3 regions of the Paraburkholderia sp. GAS32 genome follow, and region 3 is predicted to be linked to each of the others. Evidence: riboswitches for the same ligand, from Rfam matches in the RefSeq annotation. Region 3 holds a riboswitch; each other region holds the start of a gene.
What was found. Region 3 has a riboswitch for cobalamin ahead of cobA (uroporphyrinogen-III C-methyltransferase). Riboswitches for the same ligand answer to the same signal wherever they lie in the genome.
Positions count from the first base shown of each region.

Region 1: linked by a shared signal. The riboswitch ahead of P3T25_RS05250 (precorrin-3B synthase) and the one ahead of cobA (uroporphyrinogen-III C-methyltransferase) in region 3 are both predicted to bind cobalamin.
Region 2: linked by a shared signal. The riboswitch ahead of P3T25_RS34690 (CbtB domain-containing protein) and the one ahead of cobA (uroporphyrinogen-III C-methyltransferase) in region 3 are both predicted to bind cobalamin.

Region 1 covers NZ_JBNPVS010000003.1:279,363-285,420, reverse strand. Annotated here, with positions in the region: gene P3T25_RS05260 (cobalt-precorrin-5B (C(1))-methyltransferase) at 1-1,081, opposite strand, end outside; gene cbiE (precorrin-6y C5,15-methyltransferase (decarboxylating) subunit CbiE) at 1,081-2,427, opposite strand; cobalamin riboswitch at 2,512-2,690, shown strand; gene P3T25_RS05250 (precorrin-3B synthase) at 2,775-4,406, shown strand; gene P3T25_RS05245 (precorrin-8X methylmutase) at 4,399-5,025, shown strand; gene P3T25_RS05240 (precorrin-2 C(20)-methyltransferase) at 5,026-5,757, shown strand; gene cobJ (precorrin-3B C(17)-methyltransferase) at 5,745-6,058, shown strand, end outside.
Region 2 covers NZ_JBNPVS010000038.1:75,767-81,824, forward strand. Annotated here, with positions in the region: gene P3T25_RS34675 (alpha/beta hydrolase) at 1-37, shown strand, start outside; gene P3T25_RS34680 (hypothetical protein) at 83-523, shown strand; gene P3T25_RS34685 (histidine phosphatase family protein) at 561-1,175, opposite strand; adenosylcobalamin (AdoCbl) riboswitch at 1,271-1,358, shown strand; gene P3T25_RS34690 (CbtB domain-containing protein) at 1,412-1,633, shown strand; gene P3T25_RS34695 (CbtA family protein) at 1,645-2,391, shown strand; gene P3T25_RS34700 (ABC transporter substrate-binding protein) at 2,616-3,800, shown strand; gene P3T25_RS34705 (VOC family protein) at 3,858-4,667, shown strand; gene P3T25_RS34710 (2OG-Fe(II) oxygenase) at 4,942-5,766, opposite strand; gene P3T25_RS34715 (FAS1-like dehydratase domain-containing protein) at 6,018-6,058, shown strand, end outside.
Region 3 covers NZ_JBNPVS010000077.1:6,745-12,802, forward strand. Annotated here, with positions in the region: gene cobN (cobaltochelatase subunit CobN) at 1-605, opposite strand, end outside; gene cobW (cobalamin biosynthesis protein CobW) at 612-1,715, opposite strand; cobalamin riboswitch at 1,901-2,173, opposite strand; cobalamin riboswitch at 2,253-2,480, shown strand; gene cobA (uroporphyrinogen-III C-methyltransferase) at 2,705-3,973, shown strand; gene cobO (cob(I)yrinic acid a,c-diamide adenosyltransferase) at 3,970-4,572, shown strand; gene P3T25_RS45930 (cobyrinate a,c-diamide synthase) at 4,576-5,874, shown strand; gene bluB (5,6-dimethylbenzimidazole synthase) at 5,858-6,058, shown strand, end outside.

The DNA.
Region 1 (6,058 bases), on a different contig from region 3:
CGGCTCCGATCAGATTGCCCTGGCGATCGATCGCAAACATTTCGACCGCGACCTGCGGCGGCACGATAGCGCGCGCGACGGCCAGCGCGTGACGGCAGACGATATCGCCGAGTGGTACCTGCCGCGCGTGAGCCAACGCGACCGCCTGCTGACTCGTATTGGCGGCGAGGATCGCCGCCTGCAACGCGTCGTCGGCGCCATACTCCGCAGCCCAGGTCGCAAGCCGTTCCAGATCGATGCTCGAATTGCGGCTATGCAGATCGAGATGCCCGGCCGCCAGTTTGCTGAGTTTGCCGAAGCCGCCGCACACGCTCAAGCGCTCGACCGGCGCACGCTTCATATGCTTGAGCACCGCGCCGACGAAGTCGCCCATTTCGATCAGCGCGATGTCCGGCAGACCGTAATGCGCGCGCATCGCGTCTTCGCTTGCGTTGCCGGTGCAGGCCGCGAGATGCAGGTAACCGTTCGCCCGCGCGACGTCGATGCCCTGATGAATCGATGCGATATAGGCCGAGCACGAGAACGGCCGGACGATGCCGGTAGTGCCGAGAATCGACAAGCCGCCGAGAATGCCGAGGCGCGGGTTCATCGTTTTCAGTGCAAGTGCTTCGCCGCCTTCGACGCCGATCGTCACTTCGAAGCCGCCGCCGTACCCATGTTCCGCCGCGAGCTCGGTCAGATGCTCGGTCATCATCTTGCGCGGGACCGGATTGATCGCTGGTTCGCCGACGGGCAGCGTGAGGCCGGCGCGCGTCACGGTGCCAACGCCTGGCCCTGCGCGGAAGATCACACCCGGTTCGGCAAGCAGTCGCACGCGGGCGAATACGATCGCGCCGTGTGTCACGTCGGGGTCGTCGCCAGCGTCTTTCACCGTGCCCGCTTCCGCGCCGTCGGCGGTCAGGCGGCAGAACACCAGCGGCATCGGCACATGCTGGCCCTTCGGCAACACGATCTCCGCGACCTCGCTGACGATACCCGCGAGCAACAGACGCGCGGCCGCGAGCGACGTCGCGGTGGCGCAACTGCCGGTCGTGTAGCCGCTACGCAGCGGCGCGGGTTGTTCGGGCGTCTCTTCGCGCATTACGGGTGGGGTGGTGAGTCTGCGGGGGTGGCTGAGGTGCCGGATGTGCATATGGCGGCATTGATGCCACTAGCGCCGTTCGTGCTGCTCGTATTGCTCGTGCTGTTCGCGCCGCTCGCACGGAACGTGCCGTCGGCGCCGTCAGCCAGCTTCGTGACCTCCAGCAGCGTGATCGGCAGCGCCTGGCGCCACGTATCGAAGCCGCCAAGCGGCTGTGCGTCGGCCAGCGCAATGCGGGTCAACGTGCCACCGTGTTGCTCACGCCACGCTGCCAGCGCGGCCTCGCCTTGCAAGGTCACGGCATTGGCAACCAGACGTCCGCCGTCGCGCAGACGCGCCCAGCACGCGTCGAGCACGCCCGGCACCGTCACGCCACCGCCGATGAACACGGCATCCGGCACAGCCAATCCTTCCAGCGCATCAGGCGCGCGGCCAGCCACCAGTTGCAGACCCGGCACGCCCAACGCATCGCGATTGTGCTCGATGAACCGCTGCCGCTCCGCGTGCCCTTCGATCGCAATCGCGCGGCAGGTCGGGTGCGCGCGCATCCATTCGATGCCGATCGAGCCGCTGCCCGCGCCCACGTCCCATAGCAATTCGCCGGGCGTCGGCGCGAGGCGTGCCAGCGTGATCGCGCGGACGTCGCGCTTGGTCAACTGACCGTCGTGGCGAAAGGCGTCGTCGGGCAAGCCGACGGTCAGCGGCAAACGCGGGGCGCCTTCCGTTGCACGGCATTCAAGCGCGATCAGGTTCAACGCTGCCACTTCGCCCGCAGACCACTGGTCCGCACGGCCATCGATACACCGCTCCAGATCGCCGCCCAAATGTTCCAGCACGGTCATCCGGGTCGCGCCGAAACCGCGCGCATTCAGCAGTTCGGCCAGCGCGGCGGGCGTGCGCCCATCGGCACTCAGCACGAAGACGCGCGCGCCGTCGTGCAGATGAGCATTCAGCGTCGGCAATGGCCTTCCCACCAGCGAAACCGTGGCGACGTCCTGCAACGGCCAGCCAAGCCGCGCGGCCGCCAGCGACAACGACGACGGCGCCGGCAATACCCGCAACTCGCCTGCCGGCAACTGCCGCGCGAGGGTCGCGCCGACGCCGAACAGCATCGGATCCCCACTCGCCAGCACACACACCGACCCCGTACGCTCGGCCAGCAAAGGCGCGAGATCGAACGGCCTGGGCCATGCCTCACGGCGCGCGGCGAGGCGTGCGGGCAGCATCGCCAGATGACGTTCGCCGCCATAAACCACCGACGCTTCCAGCAAAGCACGCCGCGCGGGCCTCCCCAAGCCGGCGAAGCCGTCATCGCCTATGCCCACCACGGTCAGCCACGCCGGCATGCATCCATCCTCATTCTGTATCTTCAAATAATGCGCTGTGCCACGCCGATCAAAGCGTCCAGCCTCGTTGTGCTGTTCGAAAAAAGGCATAATACAGCCGCCGGTGCCCTTCGGGGCCGAAGAGGGAACACAGTGTTGCTGTGGCTGCCCCCGCAACTGTATGCAGCGAGTCCGCCTGCGCTCCGCGCCACTGGTTCGACCGGGAAGGCCGCGGCGGACCATGACCTGCCAGCCAGGAGACCTGCCGGCCAGACTGTTCGTGCCAGCCTACATCGGGCGGGGTGTACCGATGCCGCAGCAATCGCCGCTTTGCGGCTTGCTCGGGCCGTCGCGCGACGCTAAACCCGGTGTCCGTCTTGAATCAAGCTTCGCCCTCCACTGCTTTGCCCGATGCGGCCCTCGCGCTGCGGCCCTCGGCGTGCCCGGGGCTGCTGCGCATCGTCGCGGCGCGCGATGGGGGGATTTGCCGGATCAAATTGCCCGGCGGTGAGTTGAGCGCGGCGCAGGCCGCGGTGATCGCCGACGTCAGCGAGCGGCATGCGGCCGGTGTGGTCGAGCTGACCAATCGCGCGAATCTGCAGGTGCGTGGCGTGCGAAGCGGGCATGAAGCGGCGTTGATCGCGGCGCTGGTCGATGCGGGGCTTGGGCCGATTCGGGCGACCGGTGCGGTGGATGCTGACAGCTTGCTGCTAAAGACCTTGGCAAATACTTCAACCGCATCTCGGTTCGGCGCAGCGGATGCTTCGAATACGCGACCGACGACCGCACGACAAGCTCCTACCGCAATTTCGGCGTCCGCTGCGGACGATGTGCGCAATGTGATGGTGAGCCCAACTGCCGGGCGCGATCCATTTGCGCTGTTCGATACGAGGCCGCTTTGCGTCGAACTGCTCACGTTGCTGCAATCCGAAGCGCGTTTCGCGGCGCTATCGCCCAAATTCGCGCTACTGCTCGATGGTGGTGAGCGTCTTGCCAGACTCGATCATCCACATGATGTCTGGCTCGCGGCGACGCAAGCTGAAGACGGTGTGCGATTTGTGCTTGGATTGGCAGGTTGTCCGCCTGCTGTGGCGAACGCGGACGTTGACGTCAATGCCGATGCCGATGCCGATGCCGATGCCGATGCCTTCCAGCATATCGCGCGTACCGGCTCGCATAGCGCCGTTGACCATCCTCATCCGAATTACGCAGGCGCTCTCGCCGCAGTGCTGCCCGCGCAAGTCACAGACCTCGTCCGCGCGCTGCTGCATACGTTCCTCGATCTGGCCGCCCCAGATGCCACGCGCATGCGTCACCTGCTCGCCACGCATCCCGTCGACGCGCTATTGCAGCACACTCAAACGTACGTCGATTTCCCGCTGTCACGCGACACATCGCTTGCAAACTGGCTACGCCCCACGCCCGCCGATACCACGCTGCGACTCGGCGCGCACGCACAGCGAGTCGTGGGAATGCTGCACGTAGGCGGCCAACCGCCGCTCGGACGCCTCGACGCCACGACCTTGCGCGGCCTCGCCACGCTCTCGCAACAGCAAGGCAACGGCACGCTGCGCATGACGCCCTGGCAAAGCGTGTTACTACCCGATATCGCAGCCGATGCCGCACCCACCGTGCTCGCTGAAATGAACGCGCTAGGCCTCGCATGCGATCCAGCGCAGCCTATGACACGTCTGATCGCCTGCGCCGGTTCCACAGGCTGTGCAAAAAGCCTCGCCGACACCAAAGCCGATGCGTTACGGCTAGCAGATCGCTTGCCCGATGGCATCGACGTCCATCTGAGCGGCTGTCCGCGCTCATGCGCTGCCGCACATTGCGCGCCGTACACGCTGCTGGCTGCGGCGCCCGGCATCTACGACCTTTATCGACGCGACGGCCAGGCGGGTTTCGGCTCGCGCGTCGCGCACCAACTTACGATCGAACAAGCCGCCGACATGCTCGCCCCATTGGCACACCCGGCCCGGAGCCCCTCAGATGCTTGATTACATTCGCGACGGTCAGGAGATCTATCGCCAATCCTTCGCGACGATACGTGCGGAGGCCGACCTGTCGCGCATCCCCGCCGACCTCGAGAAACTCGCGGTGCGCGTGATCCACGCCTGCGGCATGGTCGACGTCGTTGAAGATCTTCAGTTTTCCGAAGGCGCAGGCACCGCGGGCCGTACGGCACTGGCGCAAGGCGCGCCGATTCTGTGCGATGCCGGCATGGTGGCGCAAGGCATCACGCGCGCACGCCTGCCCGCGAACAACGACGTGATTTGCACGCTGACGCATCAGGACGTGCCCGCACTCGCACGCGAACTCGGCAATACGCGCTCGGCGGCTGCGCTCGAATTGTGGCGGGCCCGGCTGGCCGGCAGCGTCGTCGTGATCGGCAATGCGCCGACCGCCCTCTTTCACTTGCTCGACATGCTCGATGCCGGCGCAGCAAAACCCGCACTGATCCTCGGCTTTCCGGTCGGTTTTGTCGGCGCGGCCGAATCGAAAGCGATGCTTGCCGAAGACAGTCGCGGCGTGCCCTACGTCGTGGTTCACGGTCGACGCGGCGGCAGCGCGATGGCCGCCGCTGCCGTGAACGCACTGGCGACGGAGGTCGAGTAAATGACGGTGCAAGGACGTTTATTCGGACTGGGCGTGGGCCCCGGCGACCCTGAGCTCATCACACTGAAAGCGCTGCGTTTGCTGAAAGCGGCGCCCGTGGTCGCGTATTTCGTCGCAAAGGGTAAGAAGGGCAACGCCTTCAGCATCATCGAGGCGCATCTGCATGACGCTCAACAGCATCTGCCGCTCGTTTATCCCGTCACGACCGAAGCGCTCGAACCGCCGCTTTCGTATGAAGTGATCATCGCCGACTTCTATGACACCGCTGCGGAGGTCGTCGCCGGCCATCTCGACGCGGGCCGCGACGTAGCGGTGATTTGCGAGGGCGATCCGTTTTTCTACGGCTCGTACATGTATTTGCACGACCGCCTCGCGGCGCGTTTCGAAGCCGAAGTCGTGCCCGGCGTGTGCTCGATGCTCGGCGGTGCAGCGGTACTCGGCTCGCCGCTGGTGTATCGCAATCAGAGTTTGTCGGTGCTCTCCGGCGTGTTGCCTGAAGACGAACTGCGGCGGCGTCTCGCCGATGCCGACGCTGCCGTCATCATGAAACTCGGCCGCAATTTCGATAAGGTGCGGCGCGTGCTCGGCGAACTTGGACTCGCGCATCGTGCGCTTTATGTCGAACGCGCGACCATGGGCAATCAGCGCATCGTGCCGCTTGACGAAGTCGACCCGATGGCCTCGCCGTATTTTTCGCTGCTCGTGGTGCCGGGGGAAAAATGGCAAGGTTGACGCCGCCCGCGATCGTGATTCTCGGTGCGGGCGCGCTGGAGACCGCACGGCGTATCCAGATGTTGTATGCCGGTTGCCAGGTGCATGCCTTGCAGGGCCGAGTCGAGGCTGACGTCTCATACACGGAACTCCGCGCGCATCTGTGTGATCTGTATGCGCGCGGTACGCCGATCATCGCGTTGTGCGCCGCCGGGATCGTGATTCGTTGCGTCGCGCCCTTGTTGTCGAATAAGGGCGTCGAGCCGCCGGTGCTGGCCGTTGCAGAAGATGGGAGTGCGGTCGTGCCCTTGCTCGGTGGGCT
Region 2 (6,058 bases), on a different contig from region 3:
GGTGCAGGGGCTGGCGGCGTTGTTCGGCAAGGCATGAAGCGTGCTACTGCGATAAGGCCAGCTTTCAAAGGACTGTGCCGACATGAACAAGACCCGAATCCTCGCGGCCACGATCGCCGCTGTATCGCTTAGCGCCTTGCTGCCGTGCAGCGCGAATGCCGACGATGCGCCTAGCCCGTGCGCATCGCTCAAACGGATCGTTGCGGCTGCGCCGGACGGCCTGGCTTCACTGACACCGGAAGACGGCAAGGGCGTCGCGCAACCCTACGGCGATGACGCCCAGTGTTCGGCGAGCCGCGGGAGTTATCAATGCACGTGGACGCCGCATCACGACGCCGGTTCGAGTGCGGACGCGCTGCAGGGCGTCGCGGCGGACATCGCCTCGTGCCTGCCGGACGCGACGCATGACCAGAATTCACCCGGACGTCAGCATTTTTATCTGGGCACGCGCGCCAAACGGACCGATATCACATTGACGCGGGCTGATTCGAGCAAGTTGCGGCTGGTTGTATCGGGCAAATGAGTGGGCAGATGCGTTTCGGGCTGTCCGCGCGCGGCCCTTATTGCGACGCCGGCCACCATGTCCAGCCGCGTCGCGAGCGTCGCAACTCGACCATCGAGAGCGGCGCGATCTCGATGCGTGGAAACACGGCCGGCGGCGCTCCAAGCGCATGAACGATCGCGGCCCGGATCACAGGCGCGTGCGTGACGGCGACCACGTTTTGCGTGTTGCCTAGTATGACGCCCTCGCTCAACGCACCGTTTAGCGCATCGAGCCACTGTCCCACCCGCTTCACGAGTTGACTGAATGACTCGCCGCCGTGCGCGGCTGCGTCGGGATCATGTGTCCAAGTGGCGAGGTCGTGCGATGCTTCGAGCGCGAGATCGGCAAGGCGGCGGCCATGCCACAGGCCGTAGTCCATATCCGCCAGTCCTTTGTCGACCGATGTGCCTTGGCCCAATGCCGCGGCACCGAGCCCCAGGGCCGACGCCGTGTCGCGCGCACAAACGGCCGGGCTGACGAAAACCGCCGCGTCGTCCGGAATCGACAGGCGTGCTCGTGCGGCGGCCGCTTCGGCGAGGCCACGTGCATCGAGCGGGTCGTCGGCGGGGAAGCGGCCCGCGCGCATCGCCGCGGTCGATGCGTGGCTGATCAGTAACAGCCGTGTGTCCATTCAGTTGATTTCCATAAAGACCGGACTAAAGCGGGACGCCGCGTGCATGCTTTACGTTGCCGGGAGGCAAAGTTTAGCGCGTAGAATAGCGTCACTGCGAAGCACGGAAGCCGGTGAGAGCCCGGCGCGGTCGCGCCACTGTAATCGGCATTCACGAGCCGAAAGCCAGACCTGAGCTTCGCACCATCCCTCTTCAATCGACTATCGGGGCGCGTTACCCCCAGGAGATGTCAATTATGACCAACGCTGTTTTCGATTCCACGACACAGCCTGTCGCCCAACCCACGCCGATTCCGCTGCGTGAATTGCTGCCTTGGGTCGTGTTTGGCGGCTTGCTGCTGTTGCTCGCGCTGTATTTCGTTGGTGCGGAACAGGGTGCCACGTCGCTGGTGCCTGGCATGTATGTGCATGAATTCGTGCACGACGGCCGCCATCTGCTCGGCTTTCCCTGCCACTAACGGAGTCGAACATGGTTGGTAAATTGTTGGTACGCGGGATGCTTGCAGGCATCGCCGCGGGATTGCTCACGTTCGGCTTCGCGAGATTGGTGGGCGAACCGCAGGTCGACCAGGCGATTTCCTTCGAGGAAAAGGCCGACGCCGCCAAAGGCGAAGCGCCCGAATCCGAACTGGTGAGCCGCGGCACCCAGGCGGGCCTGGGATTGTTGACTGGCGTGGTCACGTACGGCGCCGCGTTCGGTGGCCTGTTCTCGCTGGTGTTCGCGTATGCGTATGGCCGCGTCGGCGCGCTGAGTGCGCGCGCGTTGTCCGCATGGCTCGCGCTTGGCGCGTTTATTGCGCTGGTGATCGTTCCGAACATCAAGTACCCGGCGAATCCCCCTTCGGTGGGCGACCCCGAGACGATCGGGACGCGGACCGGCTTGTTCTTCCTGATGATCGCGATCTCGCTGGCCGCAATGGTGTTCTCGCTGAAGGTTCGGCGCCGCGCGGCGCTGAAGCTGGGCGCGTGGAATGGCTCGATTGTGGCGGGCCTGGTGTTCGTCGTGATCATTGCTGCCGTGCAACTGTCGATGCCGACGATCAACGAAGTGCCGGCGGCTTTCCCGGCGGTGCTGCTGTGGAAGTTCCGCGTCGCGGCCATCGGCATGCAGGTGGTTATGTGGACGACAGTTGGGCTGCTGTTCGGCGCCCTCGTCGAGCGAAGCAAATTGCTGGCTCCCGCGAGCCGCAGCGCCGCGAAGTCCGCTTACCTTTGATGTGAATGGCGTGACCGCGCGAGCCGCGGTCACGCCGGCGTGCAGCGCGAGAGAAGTTAAATACATCAAGTACTTGGCGCGTTTGCAGGAATGTTATCCACAGGCTTGCGAACATTTTCTGTGGACAAGTTCCATGGCCGCATAACGTTATGCGAATCGCTTGGTTGCCCGAAGCCGGGGCAAATCCGACACACTCCAATCTCAAGCAAACCGAGCCTGGAGCCATGTCGAATACATCAAACCTGCGCCCATCATGGGCCACTCGCATCACGACACTTCTGCTGCTGGCCGCATCGGCAATAACGACGACAACGGCAATCGCAGCGCCACCTTCGGGCGATCCGATCCTGATAGGCGTCAGCGGCCCGCTGACCGGACAGAACGCTCAGTACGGCGCGCAATGGAAAGCCGGCTTCGATCTTGCATTGGATGAGATCAACAGCCACAACCGCATCAACGGCCGCCCGCTGAACTACGTCTTCGAGGACAGCCAGAGCGACCCGCGCCAGTCCATCACGATCGCGCAGAAATTCGTCAACGACCCGCGCATCCTGATCGAACTCGGCGACTTCTCCAGTCCGGCTTCGATGGCCGCCTCGCCGATTTATCAGCATGCCGGCCTCGTGCAACTCGGTTTCACCAACTCGCATCCTGACTTCACCAAAGGCGGCGACTACATCTGGAGCCCGTCAGTCAGCCAGGCCGACGCCCAGCCGCTGCTTGCCGACCTCGCCGTGAAAACGCTCGGCCTCAAGCGCATCGCCGTGCTCTATCTGAACACCGACTGGGGACGCACCAGCAAGGACGTCTTCGTCAAAGCCGCCAACGAACGCGGTGCGCAAGTCGTGGCGGCAGAGGGCTATCAGTCGGCCGAGAAAGATTTCCGCGCGACGCTGGTGCGCGTGAGCGCTGCGAATCCGGATGGCATCGTGTTGATCTCGTACTACTCCGACGGCGCGCAGATCGCCCGCCAGGCGCGCACAAGCGGTATCAACCTGCCGATCGCCGCAGCCAGTTCCGTGTATTCGCCGAAATTCCTCGAACTCGGCGGGACGGCTGTCAACGGTGTGGCGACGAACACCAGCTTCTTCCCTGGTGAATCCGGGCCTGAAGTGCAAAGCTTCGTCAAACGCTTCGAGGCGAAATACCACCGTGAGCCGGACGCTTTCAATGCTTATGCGTATGACGCTGTCATCATCGCCGCCTATGCGCTGCGCGCCGGCGGCCCCGACCGCAAAGCCGTGCGCGATGCGCTGCCGAAGCTGCATGACATTCCGAGCGTCGTGTTCGGCAAGGCCAATTTCGATCCGGCGACGCGTCGTGTGATCGGCGTGAAAAACATCAACGTGGTGGTGAAGAACGACAAGTGGGCGTTGCTTGAGAGTAAGGCGACGGTTGCCCAGAAGTAGGTATTTCGCTGTATGTCGAACGCTCCGAACATTCACAACATTCACGTCTTTTGTGCCATGAGCCTTTTACTCGACCACATTGTGATTCGCGTCCACGACCTGACGCAGACCATTGAAGATTTCACGGCGCTCGGTTTCACCGTGCAGCAAGGCGGTACCCATGCCGATGGCGTGACGCACAACGCGCTAATCGGTTTCGCCGACGGCAGTTACATCGAGCTGATCGCTTTCTTGCAGGCGGCGCCGCAGCGTCGCTGGTGGGATGTGGGGCAGCGTCATGGCGATGGATTTGTTGATTACGCGTTGTTGCCGTCGAGCGTGGGTGCTGTGATTGACGCCGCGCATGGGCGGGGCTTGCAATACGACGGGCCACAGGCAGGTGGGCGCGTCCGCCCGGACGGCGCGCGGCTCGAGTGGCAGACCGGCCGCCCGCAAACCAGCGACTTGCCATTCCTGTGCGGGGATATCACGCCGCGTGATCTGCGTGTGGCTGAAGGCGCAGTGCGTGAACATGCGAACGGTGTGCGAGGGGTGGCGAGCTTGACGGTCGCTGTGGAGGATTTGAAGGCGAGTTTGCAGCGGTATCGGGCGTTGCTTGGTTTTGCGGACGCGCGGACGGTGGCTTTGCCGGGGCTGGGGGCAGCGTCGGCGACGGTGTCGATTGGTGATGCGTCGGTTGTGTTGCTGAGCCCCGTGCATGTCGATGCCGCGAGTGTTACCCCCGAAGGCGCGGCGTTGCGCCGGCAACTCGCCACGCGTGGGGAAGGGGTGTTGGGTGTCGCTTTGCGCGCTGATGGTAAAGCGCAGTCGCGAGTGCTCGACCGTGATCGCACGCATGGCGCGTGGTTCGAGATCGTCGCGGGATGAGGGGAATCGCCTTTCGGCGCGCAGCGTGCAGCGCTTAGGAAGTTAAGTGGATCAAGTAGTTGGTGCTGTTGTGGGGTTGTTATCCACAGGCTTGCGAACATTTTCTGTGGACAAGTTCACAACAGCTACCGTCCCTTAACGCCGTGGGCAAACAGAATCCGAATCCCATCGCCGCTTACGCGCTCCTACGCCTAAGCGCCCAATTGAACGCGGGACCGGTCCGTGGCTTGGCGGCGCGTCCAGCCGGGACGGGTGGTCATCGTGTGGAGCGCAATCAGGTCGCGTCGTGGAAAATCACCCCGAGCGTGTGCCGGTGACCCGACCGCAGGCGGCTCACGCCGTGTCGCAGATTCACCCGATACACGCCGCGCGTGCCCTGCACCGGCCGGTGATGAACCGCAAACACCACTGCGTCGCCCTTGCCGAGCGGCACGACTTCCGTGCGCGACTGCATCCGCGGACGCTGCTCCGTCATGACGAACTCGCCGCCCGTGAAATCCTGGCCTGGCTCCGAAAGCAGAATCGCGACCTGAAGCGGGAACACGTGTTCGCCGTATAGATCCTGATGCAGGCGGTTGTAGTCGTCCTTGGCGTATTGAAGAATCAGGGGCGTTGGACGCAGCTGGCCGGCGGCGTGACAGCGCTCGATAAATTCGCCGTGGGCGACCGGATAGCGGACATCGATATTCATCGCCTCGTTCCAGCGATTCGCGACCGGCGCGAGGCGCGGATAAAGCTCGGCGCGCAACTTCGCCACCAGCTGCGGCAGCGGATACGCAAAGTACTTGTATTCACCACGACCGAAGCCATGGCGCGCCATCACGACGCGGCTGCGGTACAGATCGTCGCGCGGATAGAGCGCTGTCAGCGCGTCGCATTCCTGCGCACTGAGCAGATTGCGCAGCATCGCGCAGCCATATCCGTTCAGTTCTTCTTCGACATCGAACCAGTCGATCGCGTCGACGCGCTGCGTAAGCGAACCGGTGACGGTGCTGGCGCCTGACTCCCATGCGCCAGCGTGTTTCAGGTCGGGCTCGAACCCCAGTTCCAGTTCCAACTCCGGCGACTGTGAGTGCAGATCCTTCGCGACCGTATTCATGAGCATTCTCCGTAAGGCGATTCATCGAACCATGACCGAGTGTAAGCACACGCCCAAGGCCACGCACTCCGACTCTTGCTCTCCAATTCCCGTATCGTTATGGCCGAGCCGCTCCAATCCGCCGCGTGGGTGTCCGGAGCGTCTTAAGCAAAAGCGAAGGCCCGGTTCGAAAATGCAAACTTCGCGAAACCTGCCGCAAGGTTTATCGTAAGACCTATTTCGTCCAATCAGTGTGTTTGGAGACTTTGCCCATGTCTGCTTCCCTAGAGAAACTCGACGACTGGCTCAACAA
Region 3 (6,058 bases):
GGCGCGCCCTCCCGCCAGCGCGCCTGCCAGTCGGCAATGGTCGGCGTGTCGCGTTCGGGATGGTAGAGCGTCGCGGCAGGCAACGCGCGCGGCAGCGCAGGCTCGCGCCCCCAGCCAAGCGCGCGGTACGCGAGAAAGCGCAGGAACGCCTCGGCATTCTGCGGGCCGCCTTCACGCAGATAGCGCCATAGCTGATGACACAGATCGGCGTCGGCGGTGCTGCGCGCGAGAAGATTCGGGTCTTCCTGCAGATCGCCGGAGAACATCGCGAGCGTCTGCTGCTTGCGCTCGGCGAGCGCGACCACCTGTTCGATGCCGTACGGCCAGTACGCCTCGCCGCCGAGATGATCGACCACCACGACACGCGCATGCTGCAACACGTCTTCGACATAGAAATCGACCGAAGCCGGTTGCCGCAAATACGTGACGTTCGCAAGCCGCACGCTCGGAAAACCCGCGCCCAGACGAGGAAACACGCTCGCGAGCAACGACAGCGTGGTATCCGCGGAGCTGAGCACCACGATATCGGCGGGCCGTTGATCGATCCGGATCACGCCCTGTGTATCGTCGACAAAACCGCCCGGCGTAGTGCGCAGCAGATGCATGACAGGTTACGCCTGTTGCGGCTGGGCGCTGTTCGCGACGGCGCCCAACGCAGCGTCGAATGCCTGTTGCAGCGCGGCCTGGTCGAGGTCTTCGCCGATCAGCACGAAGCGGCTTTGTTGCTCTGCGCCCGTTTCACCCGCTTGCCAGCGCCGGTCGAAATAACTATCGAAACGACGGCCCACGCCCTGGATCACCAAGCGCATCGCCGCACCCGGCAACGCCGCGAACCCTTTCACGCGGTAAATCGTGTTGGTTTCGACGAGGCCCTGCAACGCGGCGATCACGGCTTCGCGCGACGAAACATTCGCGTGCACCACCACCGAATCGAACTCGTCGTGATGGTGATCGGCGTCTTCGGCCGAACCGTGATGGTCGTGGCGCAGATGAATCGTTTCTTCCGACGCCGCTTCAAGGCCCAGCAGCGTATGCAGGTCGAGTTGACCCATCTGCGCGCGCACGATCTTCACTTGCGGCGGAATTTCTTCGCGGATGGTGGCCTCGACAGAAGCCTGCTGCGCGTCGTCGAGCAGATCCGTTTTGTTCAGAATCACCAGATCGGCCGCCGACAATTGGTCTTCGAACAATTCGTGCAACGGCGATTCGTGATCGAGATTCGGATCGGCCTTGCGTTGCGCATCCACGGCGACCGGGTTGTCGGCGAACTGGCCGCTCGCCGCGGCCGGGCCGTCAACCACGGTAACGACCGCGTCGACGGTAAAGCTATTCTTGATCTGCGGCCAGTTGAACGCCTGGACCAGCGGCTTCGGCAATGCGAGGCCGGACGTCTCGATCAATACATGATCGATCTGCTCGCGGCGCTCCACCAGCTTTTCCATCACCGGGAAAAACTCTTCCTGCACGGTGCAGCACAGGCAGCCGTTCGCGAGTTCATACAGTTGCCCTTCGGTTTCGACGCCGTTTTCATCGCAGCCGATGCCGCAACCCTTGAGGATTTCCCCGTCGATGCCGAGTTCGCCGAACTCGTTGACGATCACCGCGATGCGCTTGCCGCCCGCATGCTGAAGAATGTGCCGCAGCAGCGTGGTCTTGCCGCTGCCGAGAAAGCCCGTGACGATGGTGACGGGGATCTTGCGCATTTGAGTTTGCATCGTGAGGTCCATCCGTAGGAGCTGCTCGTGCACGCCGGCGCATTGTGTACAGGTTGGGCAAACGGGGCACATGCCCCAAACCACGACATTAACCAGACACGGGGACGAACAACGGCGTTGCCGAGGCAACCGAAAAACAGAAAACGAGAATGAGGTCATGAACGCGCCACCGCATCCCCGCGATGGTCGTTCTTCGTAGTCTGGCCGGTATCCGGGCTGGCGAAAGCGCCGCTTCCCCTTCCCGGACGAGTGGTTTCTCGCCCAGTGGTTATATGCCGACGCGGCCTTGCGCGTGGACATCGAAGCCGGCTCCGCGGCGCTCTTGAACGCACCGCTTTTCGCTTACCGTTGCGGGGGCAGCACAGGTTGACCCGGTCCATTGCAGGTGGGCACCCTGTTTCCCGTTTAACTGCATGCGCACGAGCGCGCACGCGAGCACCAAAGTGCGTGCGAGTGTAGGCCGAGCGCCCCGTGCCGTCAAGGAACCGCGGGCTGCGGCAAGGCCTTTCCACAGTGCCGGCGCGGCCCGCCGTGTGCTATCGTATGCGCGCGTTTGGTGCCCGCATATGCGTTCACATGTGCAGTTAAACGGGAAACAGGCCGCGCTCGCTGCGCTCAACCTGTGCTGTCCCCGCAACGGTAAGCGACCTGCGGTGCTTTCGCATCGCGCATGCGTTTTTGATGCCACTGTCCGACGAATCCGGACGGGAAGGCAAAACGCATGAGGCCGCCAGCCCGGATACCGGCCAGACGCGGAGGCAGCGAACGTCACGCTGCCGGCCGCCGGAATCCGCGAGGGACGGATGTGAAGGCGCTGAAGCACGACGTCGCGCGGCCGTTGGCGTTTCCCTGTGAGAAACGCGGCGAGCAGCGTTATTCGTCGCGCGTAATCCGTAGCACCGCATGACCTCAATTTCCGTCGCCTCCGGCCTCATCGAGCCTCATCCGTTTCCGTTTATCACGACATGGCGCACGCCATGCACGCCGCAATGAGCCGCGCCTGGCTGATCGGCGCCGGCCCCGGCGATGTCGAACTGATGACGCTCAAGGCAACGCGCGCGTTGGCGCAAGCCGATGTGGTCCTGGTCGACGATCTGGTGAACCCCGACGTGCTGCAGTTCGCGCGCGCCGACGCGCTGGTCGTGTACGTCGGCAAACGTGGCGGGCATCCGTCGACGCCGCAGGCCGGCATCGTCGCGCAAATGCTCGAACATCTGCAGGCGGGACGCAGCGTCGCCCGTTTGAAAGGCGGCGATCCGTTCGTGTTCGGCCGTGGCGGCGAAGAACAGCAAGCGCTACATGCCGCGGGCATCCGCGTGGACGTGATCAACGGCATCACCGCCGGGATTGCGGCGCCCGCGGCAATCGGCATTCCTGTGACGCATCGCGATCACGCGCAAGGTGTGGTGTTCGTCACCGGACACGGCGCCGGCAGCGGCGAGCCGGACTGGGCCGCGCTCGTCGCCACGCGGATGACGCTGGTGATTTACATGGGCATGCGGCGGCTGAACGAAATCGTCGACGCGTTGCTCGCGGCCGGGATGAGCGCCGATACGCCGTGCGCGGCGATCGAATCGGCTACGCGCCCCGAGCAACGGCATGCGCTCGCGCGGCTCGGCGAGTTCGCGGATACGGTCTCGCGCGCCGGGCTCGGCTCGCCGGCGATCGTGGTGATCGGCGGTGTGGCGTCGCTGGCGTTGGCGCGGCATGCGGTGAATGTTGGCAGCGAACCCCGCGGACACGCAATGAAAACGCTAACGGTCGGTATCGGTTGTCGTTTGCACAGCTCCGCCGAGGAAATCGAAACGGCTGTACGTGCCACGCTCGGCTCGCATCCATTCGACGAAATCAGCACGATCGCCTCGGTCGACGTCAAAGCCCAGGAAGCCGGCTTACTCGAATTCTGCGCACGTCATGCGCTGCCGCTGAAGCTGTTCAGCCGCGAGCAAATTGCGGCGATCTCCGTGGACGATCCGTCGGCGGCCGCACGCGAGCATCTCGGCATAGACGGCGTCTGTGAGCCGTGCGCCTTGCTCGCTGCGGCGGCCGAATCTGGTGCAGCCAGCGTACCTGGTGCGGCCCATGCATCGGTTGGATCAATTACCCCAGTTGCCTCGTCTGCAGCCGACACCCCCAACGCACGGCTACTCGTGCGCAAAACCGTACACGCCGGCGTCACAGTCGCGATAGCATCGACCACCGCCCGCCCCGCCCGCGAACACACAAACACCGACGCTCAAGAACAGGACCTCCCATGAAGACCGATCCCGAATCCCATCAGCGCATGACCGAACGCCGGCGCGAGGGCCATGAGAAAAAGCAGGCCAGCGCCACCGTCGAAAAAGGTCTGCTGATCGTCAATACCGGCACCGGCAAAGGCAAAACCACCGCAGCGTTCGGCATGGCCGTGCGCGTGCTCGGGCACGGCATGCGCCTCGGCGTCGTGCAATTCATCAAGGGCGCGCTGCATACGTCGGAGCGCGACTTCCTCGGCGCAATCGCCAATTGCGACTTCGTCACGATGGGCGACGGCTACACCTGGAACACGCAGAATCGCGACGCCGACATCGCCACCGCGCGCAAAGGGTGGAACGAAGCACGTCGCATGATCGAAAGCGGCGACTATCAGATGGTGATCCTCGACGAACTGAACACCGTGCTGAAATACGAATACCTGCCGCTCGACGAAGTACTGTCGGTACTGAACGCGCGCGCGGCGATGCTGCACGTGGTGGTGACCGGCCGTCACGCGCCGGACGCGCTGATCGAAGCCGCCGACCTCGTCACCGAAATGCGCATCGTCAAGCACCCGTATCGCGAGCAAGGCGTGAAAGCGCAGCGTGGCGTGGAGTTCTGAGCGATGTCCGCGTGCCCCGCCCTGTTCATTAGCGCGCCCGCGTCGGGCCAAGGCAAGACCACGATTACCGCGGGTCTGGCTCGCTACCATCGGCGACAGGGGCGACGCGTGCGCGTATTCAAGACCGGCCCCGACTTTCTCGACCCGATGATCCTGGCGCGTGCCAGCGGGGCGCCAGTCCTGTCGCTCGATCTGTGGATGGTGGGTGAGTCGGCCTGTCGCAATCTGCTCGCGCAGGCGGCCGCCGAAGCGGATCTGATTCTGATCGAAGGCGTGATGGGTCTGTTCGACGGCACGCCGAGCAGCGCAGATCTGGCAACCACATTCGGCGTGCCGGTACTCGCGGTGATTTCGGCGAAAGCCATGGCGCAGACCTTCGGCGCGGTCGCTTTCGGCCTTGCGCAATTCAGGCCGGAGGTACCGTTTTACGGCGTGCTCGCCAATCGGGTCGGTTCGCCAAGGCACGCGCAAATGCTTGAAGAGACTTTGCCGCCGGACCTGCGCTGGTGCGGGCACATCAGCGGCAACGACGAGATCGAGCTGCCCGACCGCCATCTCGGCTTGCATCAGGCGGCGGAGATCGACGATCTTGACACACGTCTGGATCGCGCCGCCGATGCGCTCGCGCAAACCGCGCTGGCCAAATTGCCGCCGCCGGTCGAATTCGGCACGCCTATAGAAGAAGCACCGCCGCGTCTTCTGGAAGGCAAGCGCATCGCCATTGCGCGCGATGCCGCATTCTCGTTCATCTATCCGGCCAACGTCACGCTGTTGGCGACACTCGGCGCGCACATCGATTATTTCTCACCGCTCGCCGATGAAGCGCTGCCGGAGCATGCCGACGCCCTGTACCTGCCAGGCGGCTATCCCGAACTGCATGCGGAATTGCTCGCCCGCAATCTGCGCAGTGCCGCAACGATTCTCGCGCATGCTGCAGCAGGCAAACCGGTCGTCGCCGAATGCGGCGGTATGCTCTACCTGCTTGAACAGTTGACCGACACGGGCGGCACCACAACGCCGATGCTCGGCCTGCTGCCCGGCCATGCAACAATGCAAACGCGCTTCACCGCGCTCGGCATGCAACAGATCGACAGCCTGCACGGTTCAATGACCGGCCACACATTTCACTACTCAAAGCTGACGACGCCGCTCACGCCGCTGCGTTCAGCCACCCGGCCAAATAACGATGCCCCCGGCGAGGCCGTATTCCGCGCCGGCTCGATCGTGGCAACCTATATGCATGCTTATTGGCCCTCCAACCCGGCCTTCACGGCCGCCCTGTTCCATGGCGAAGCCTTTTAACGATTCCGAACGCGAAGCCGTCTACCGCGCGATTTACGAGCGGCGCGACATGCGCCATTTCGTGCGCGACCCGGTTGACCCTGCCGTGCTGCAACGCCTGCTCGATGCGGCGCATCATGCGCCGAGCGTCGGCTTCATGCAGCCATGGCGCATCGCGCGCATTACCGACCCGGCTTTGCGCACG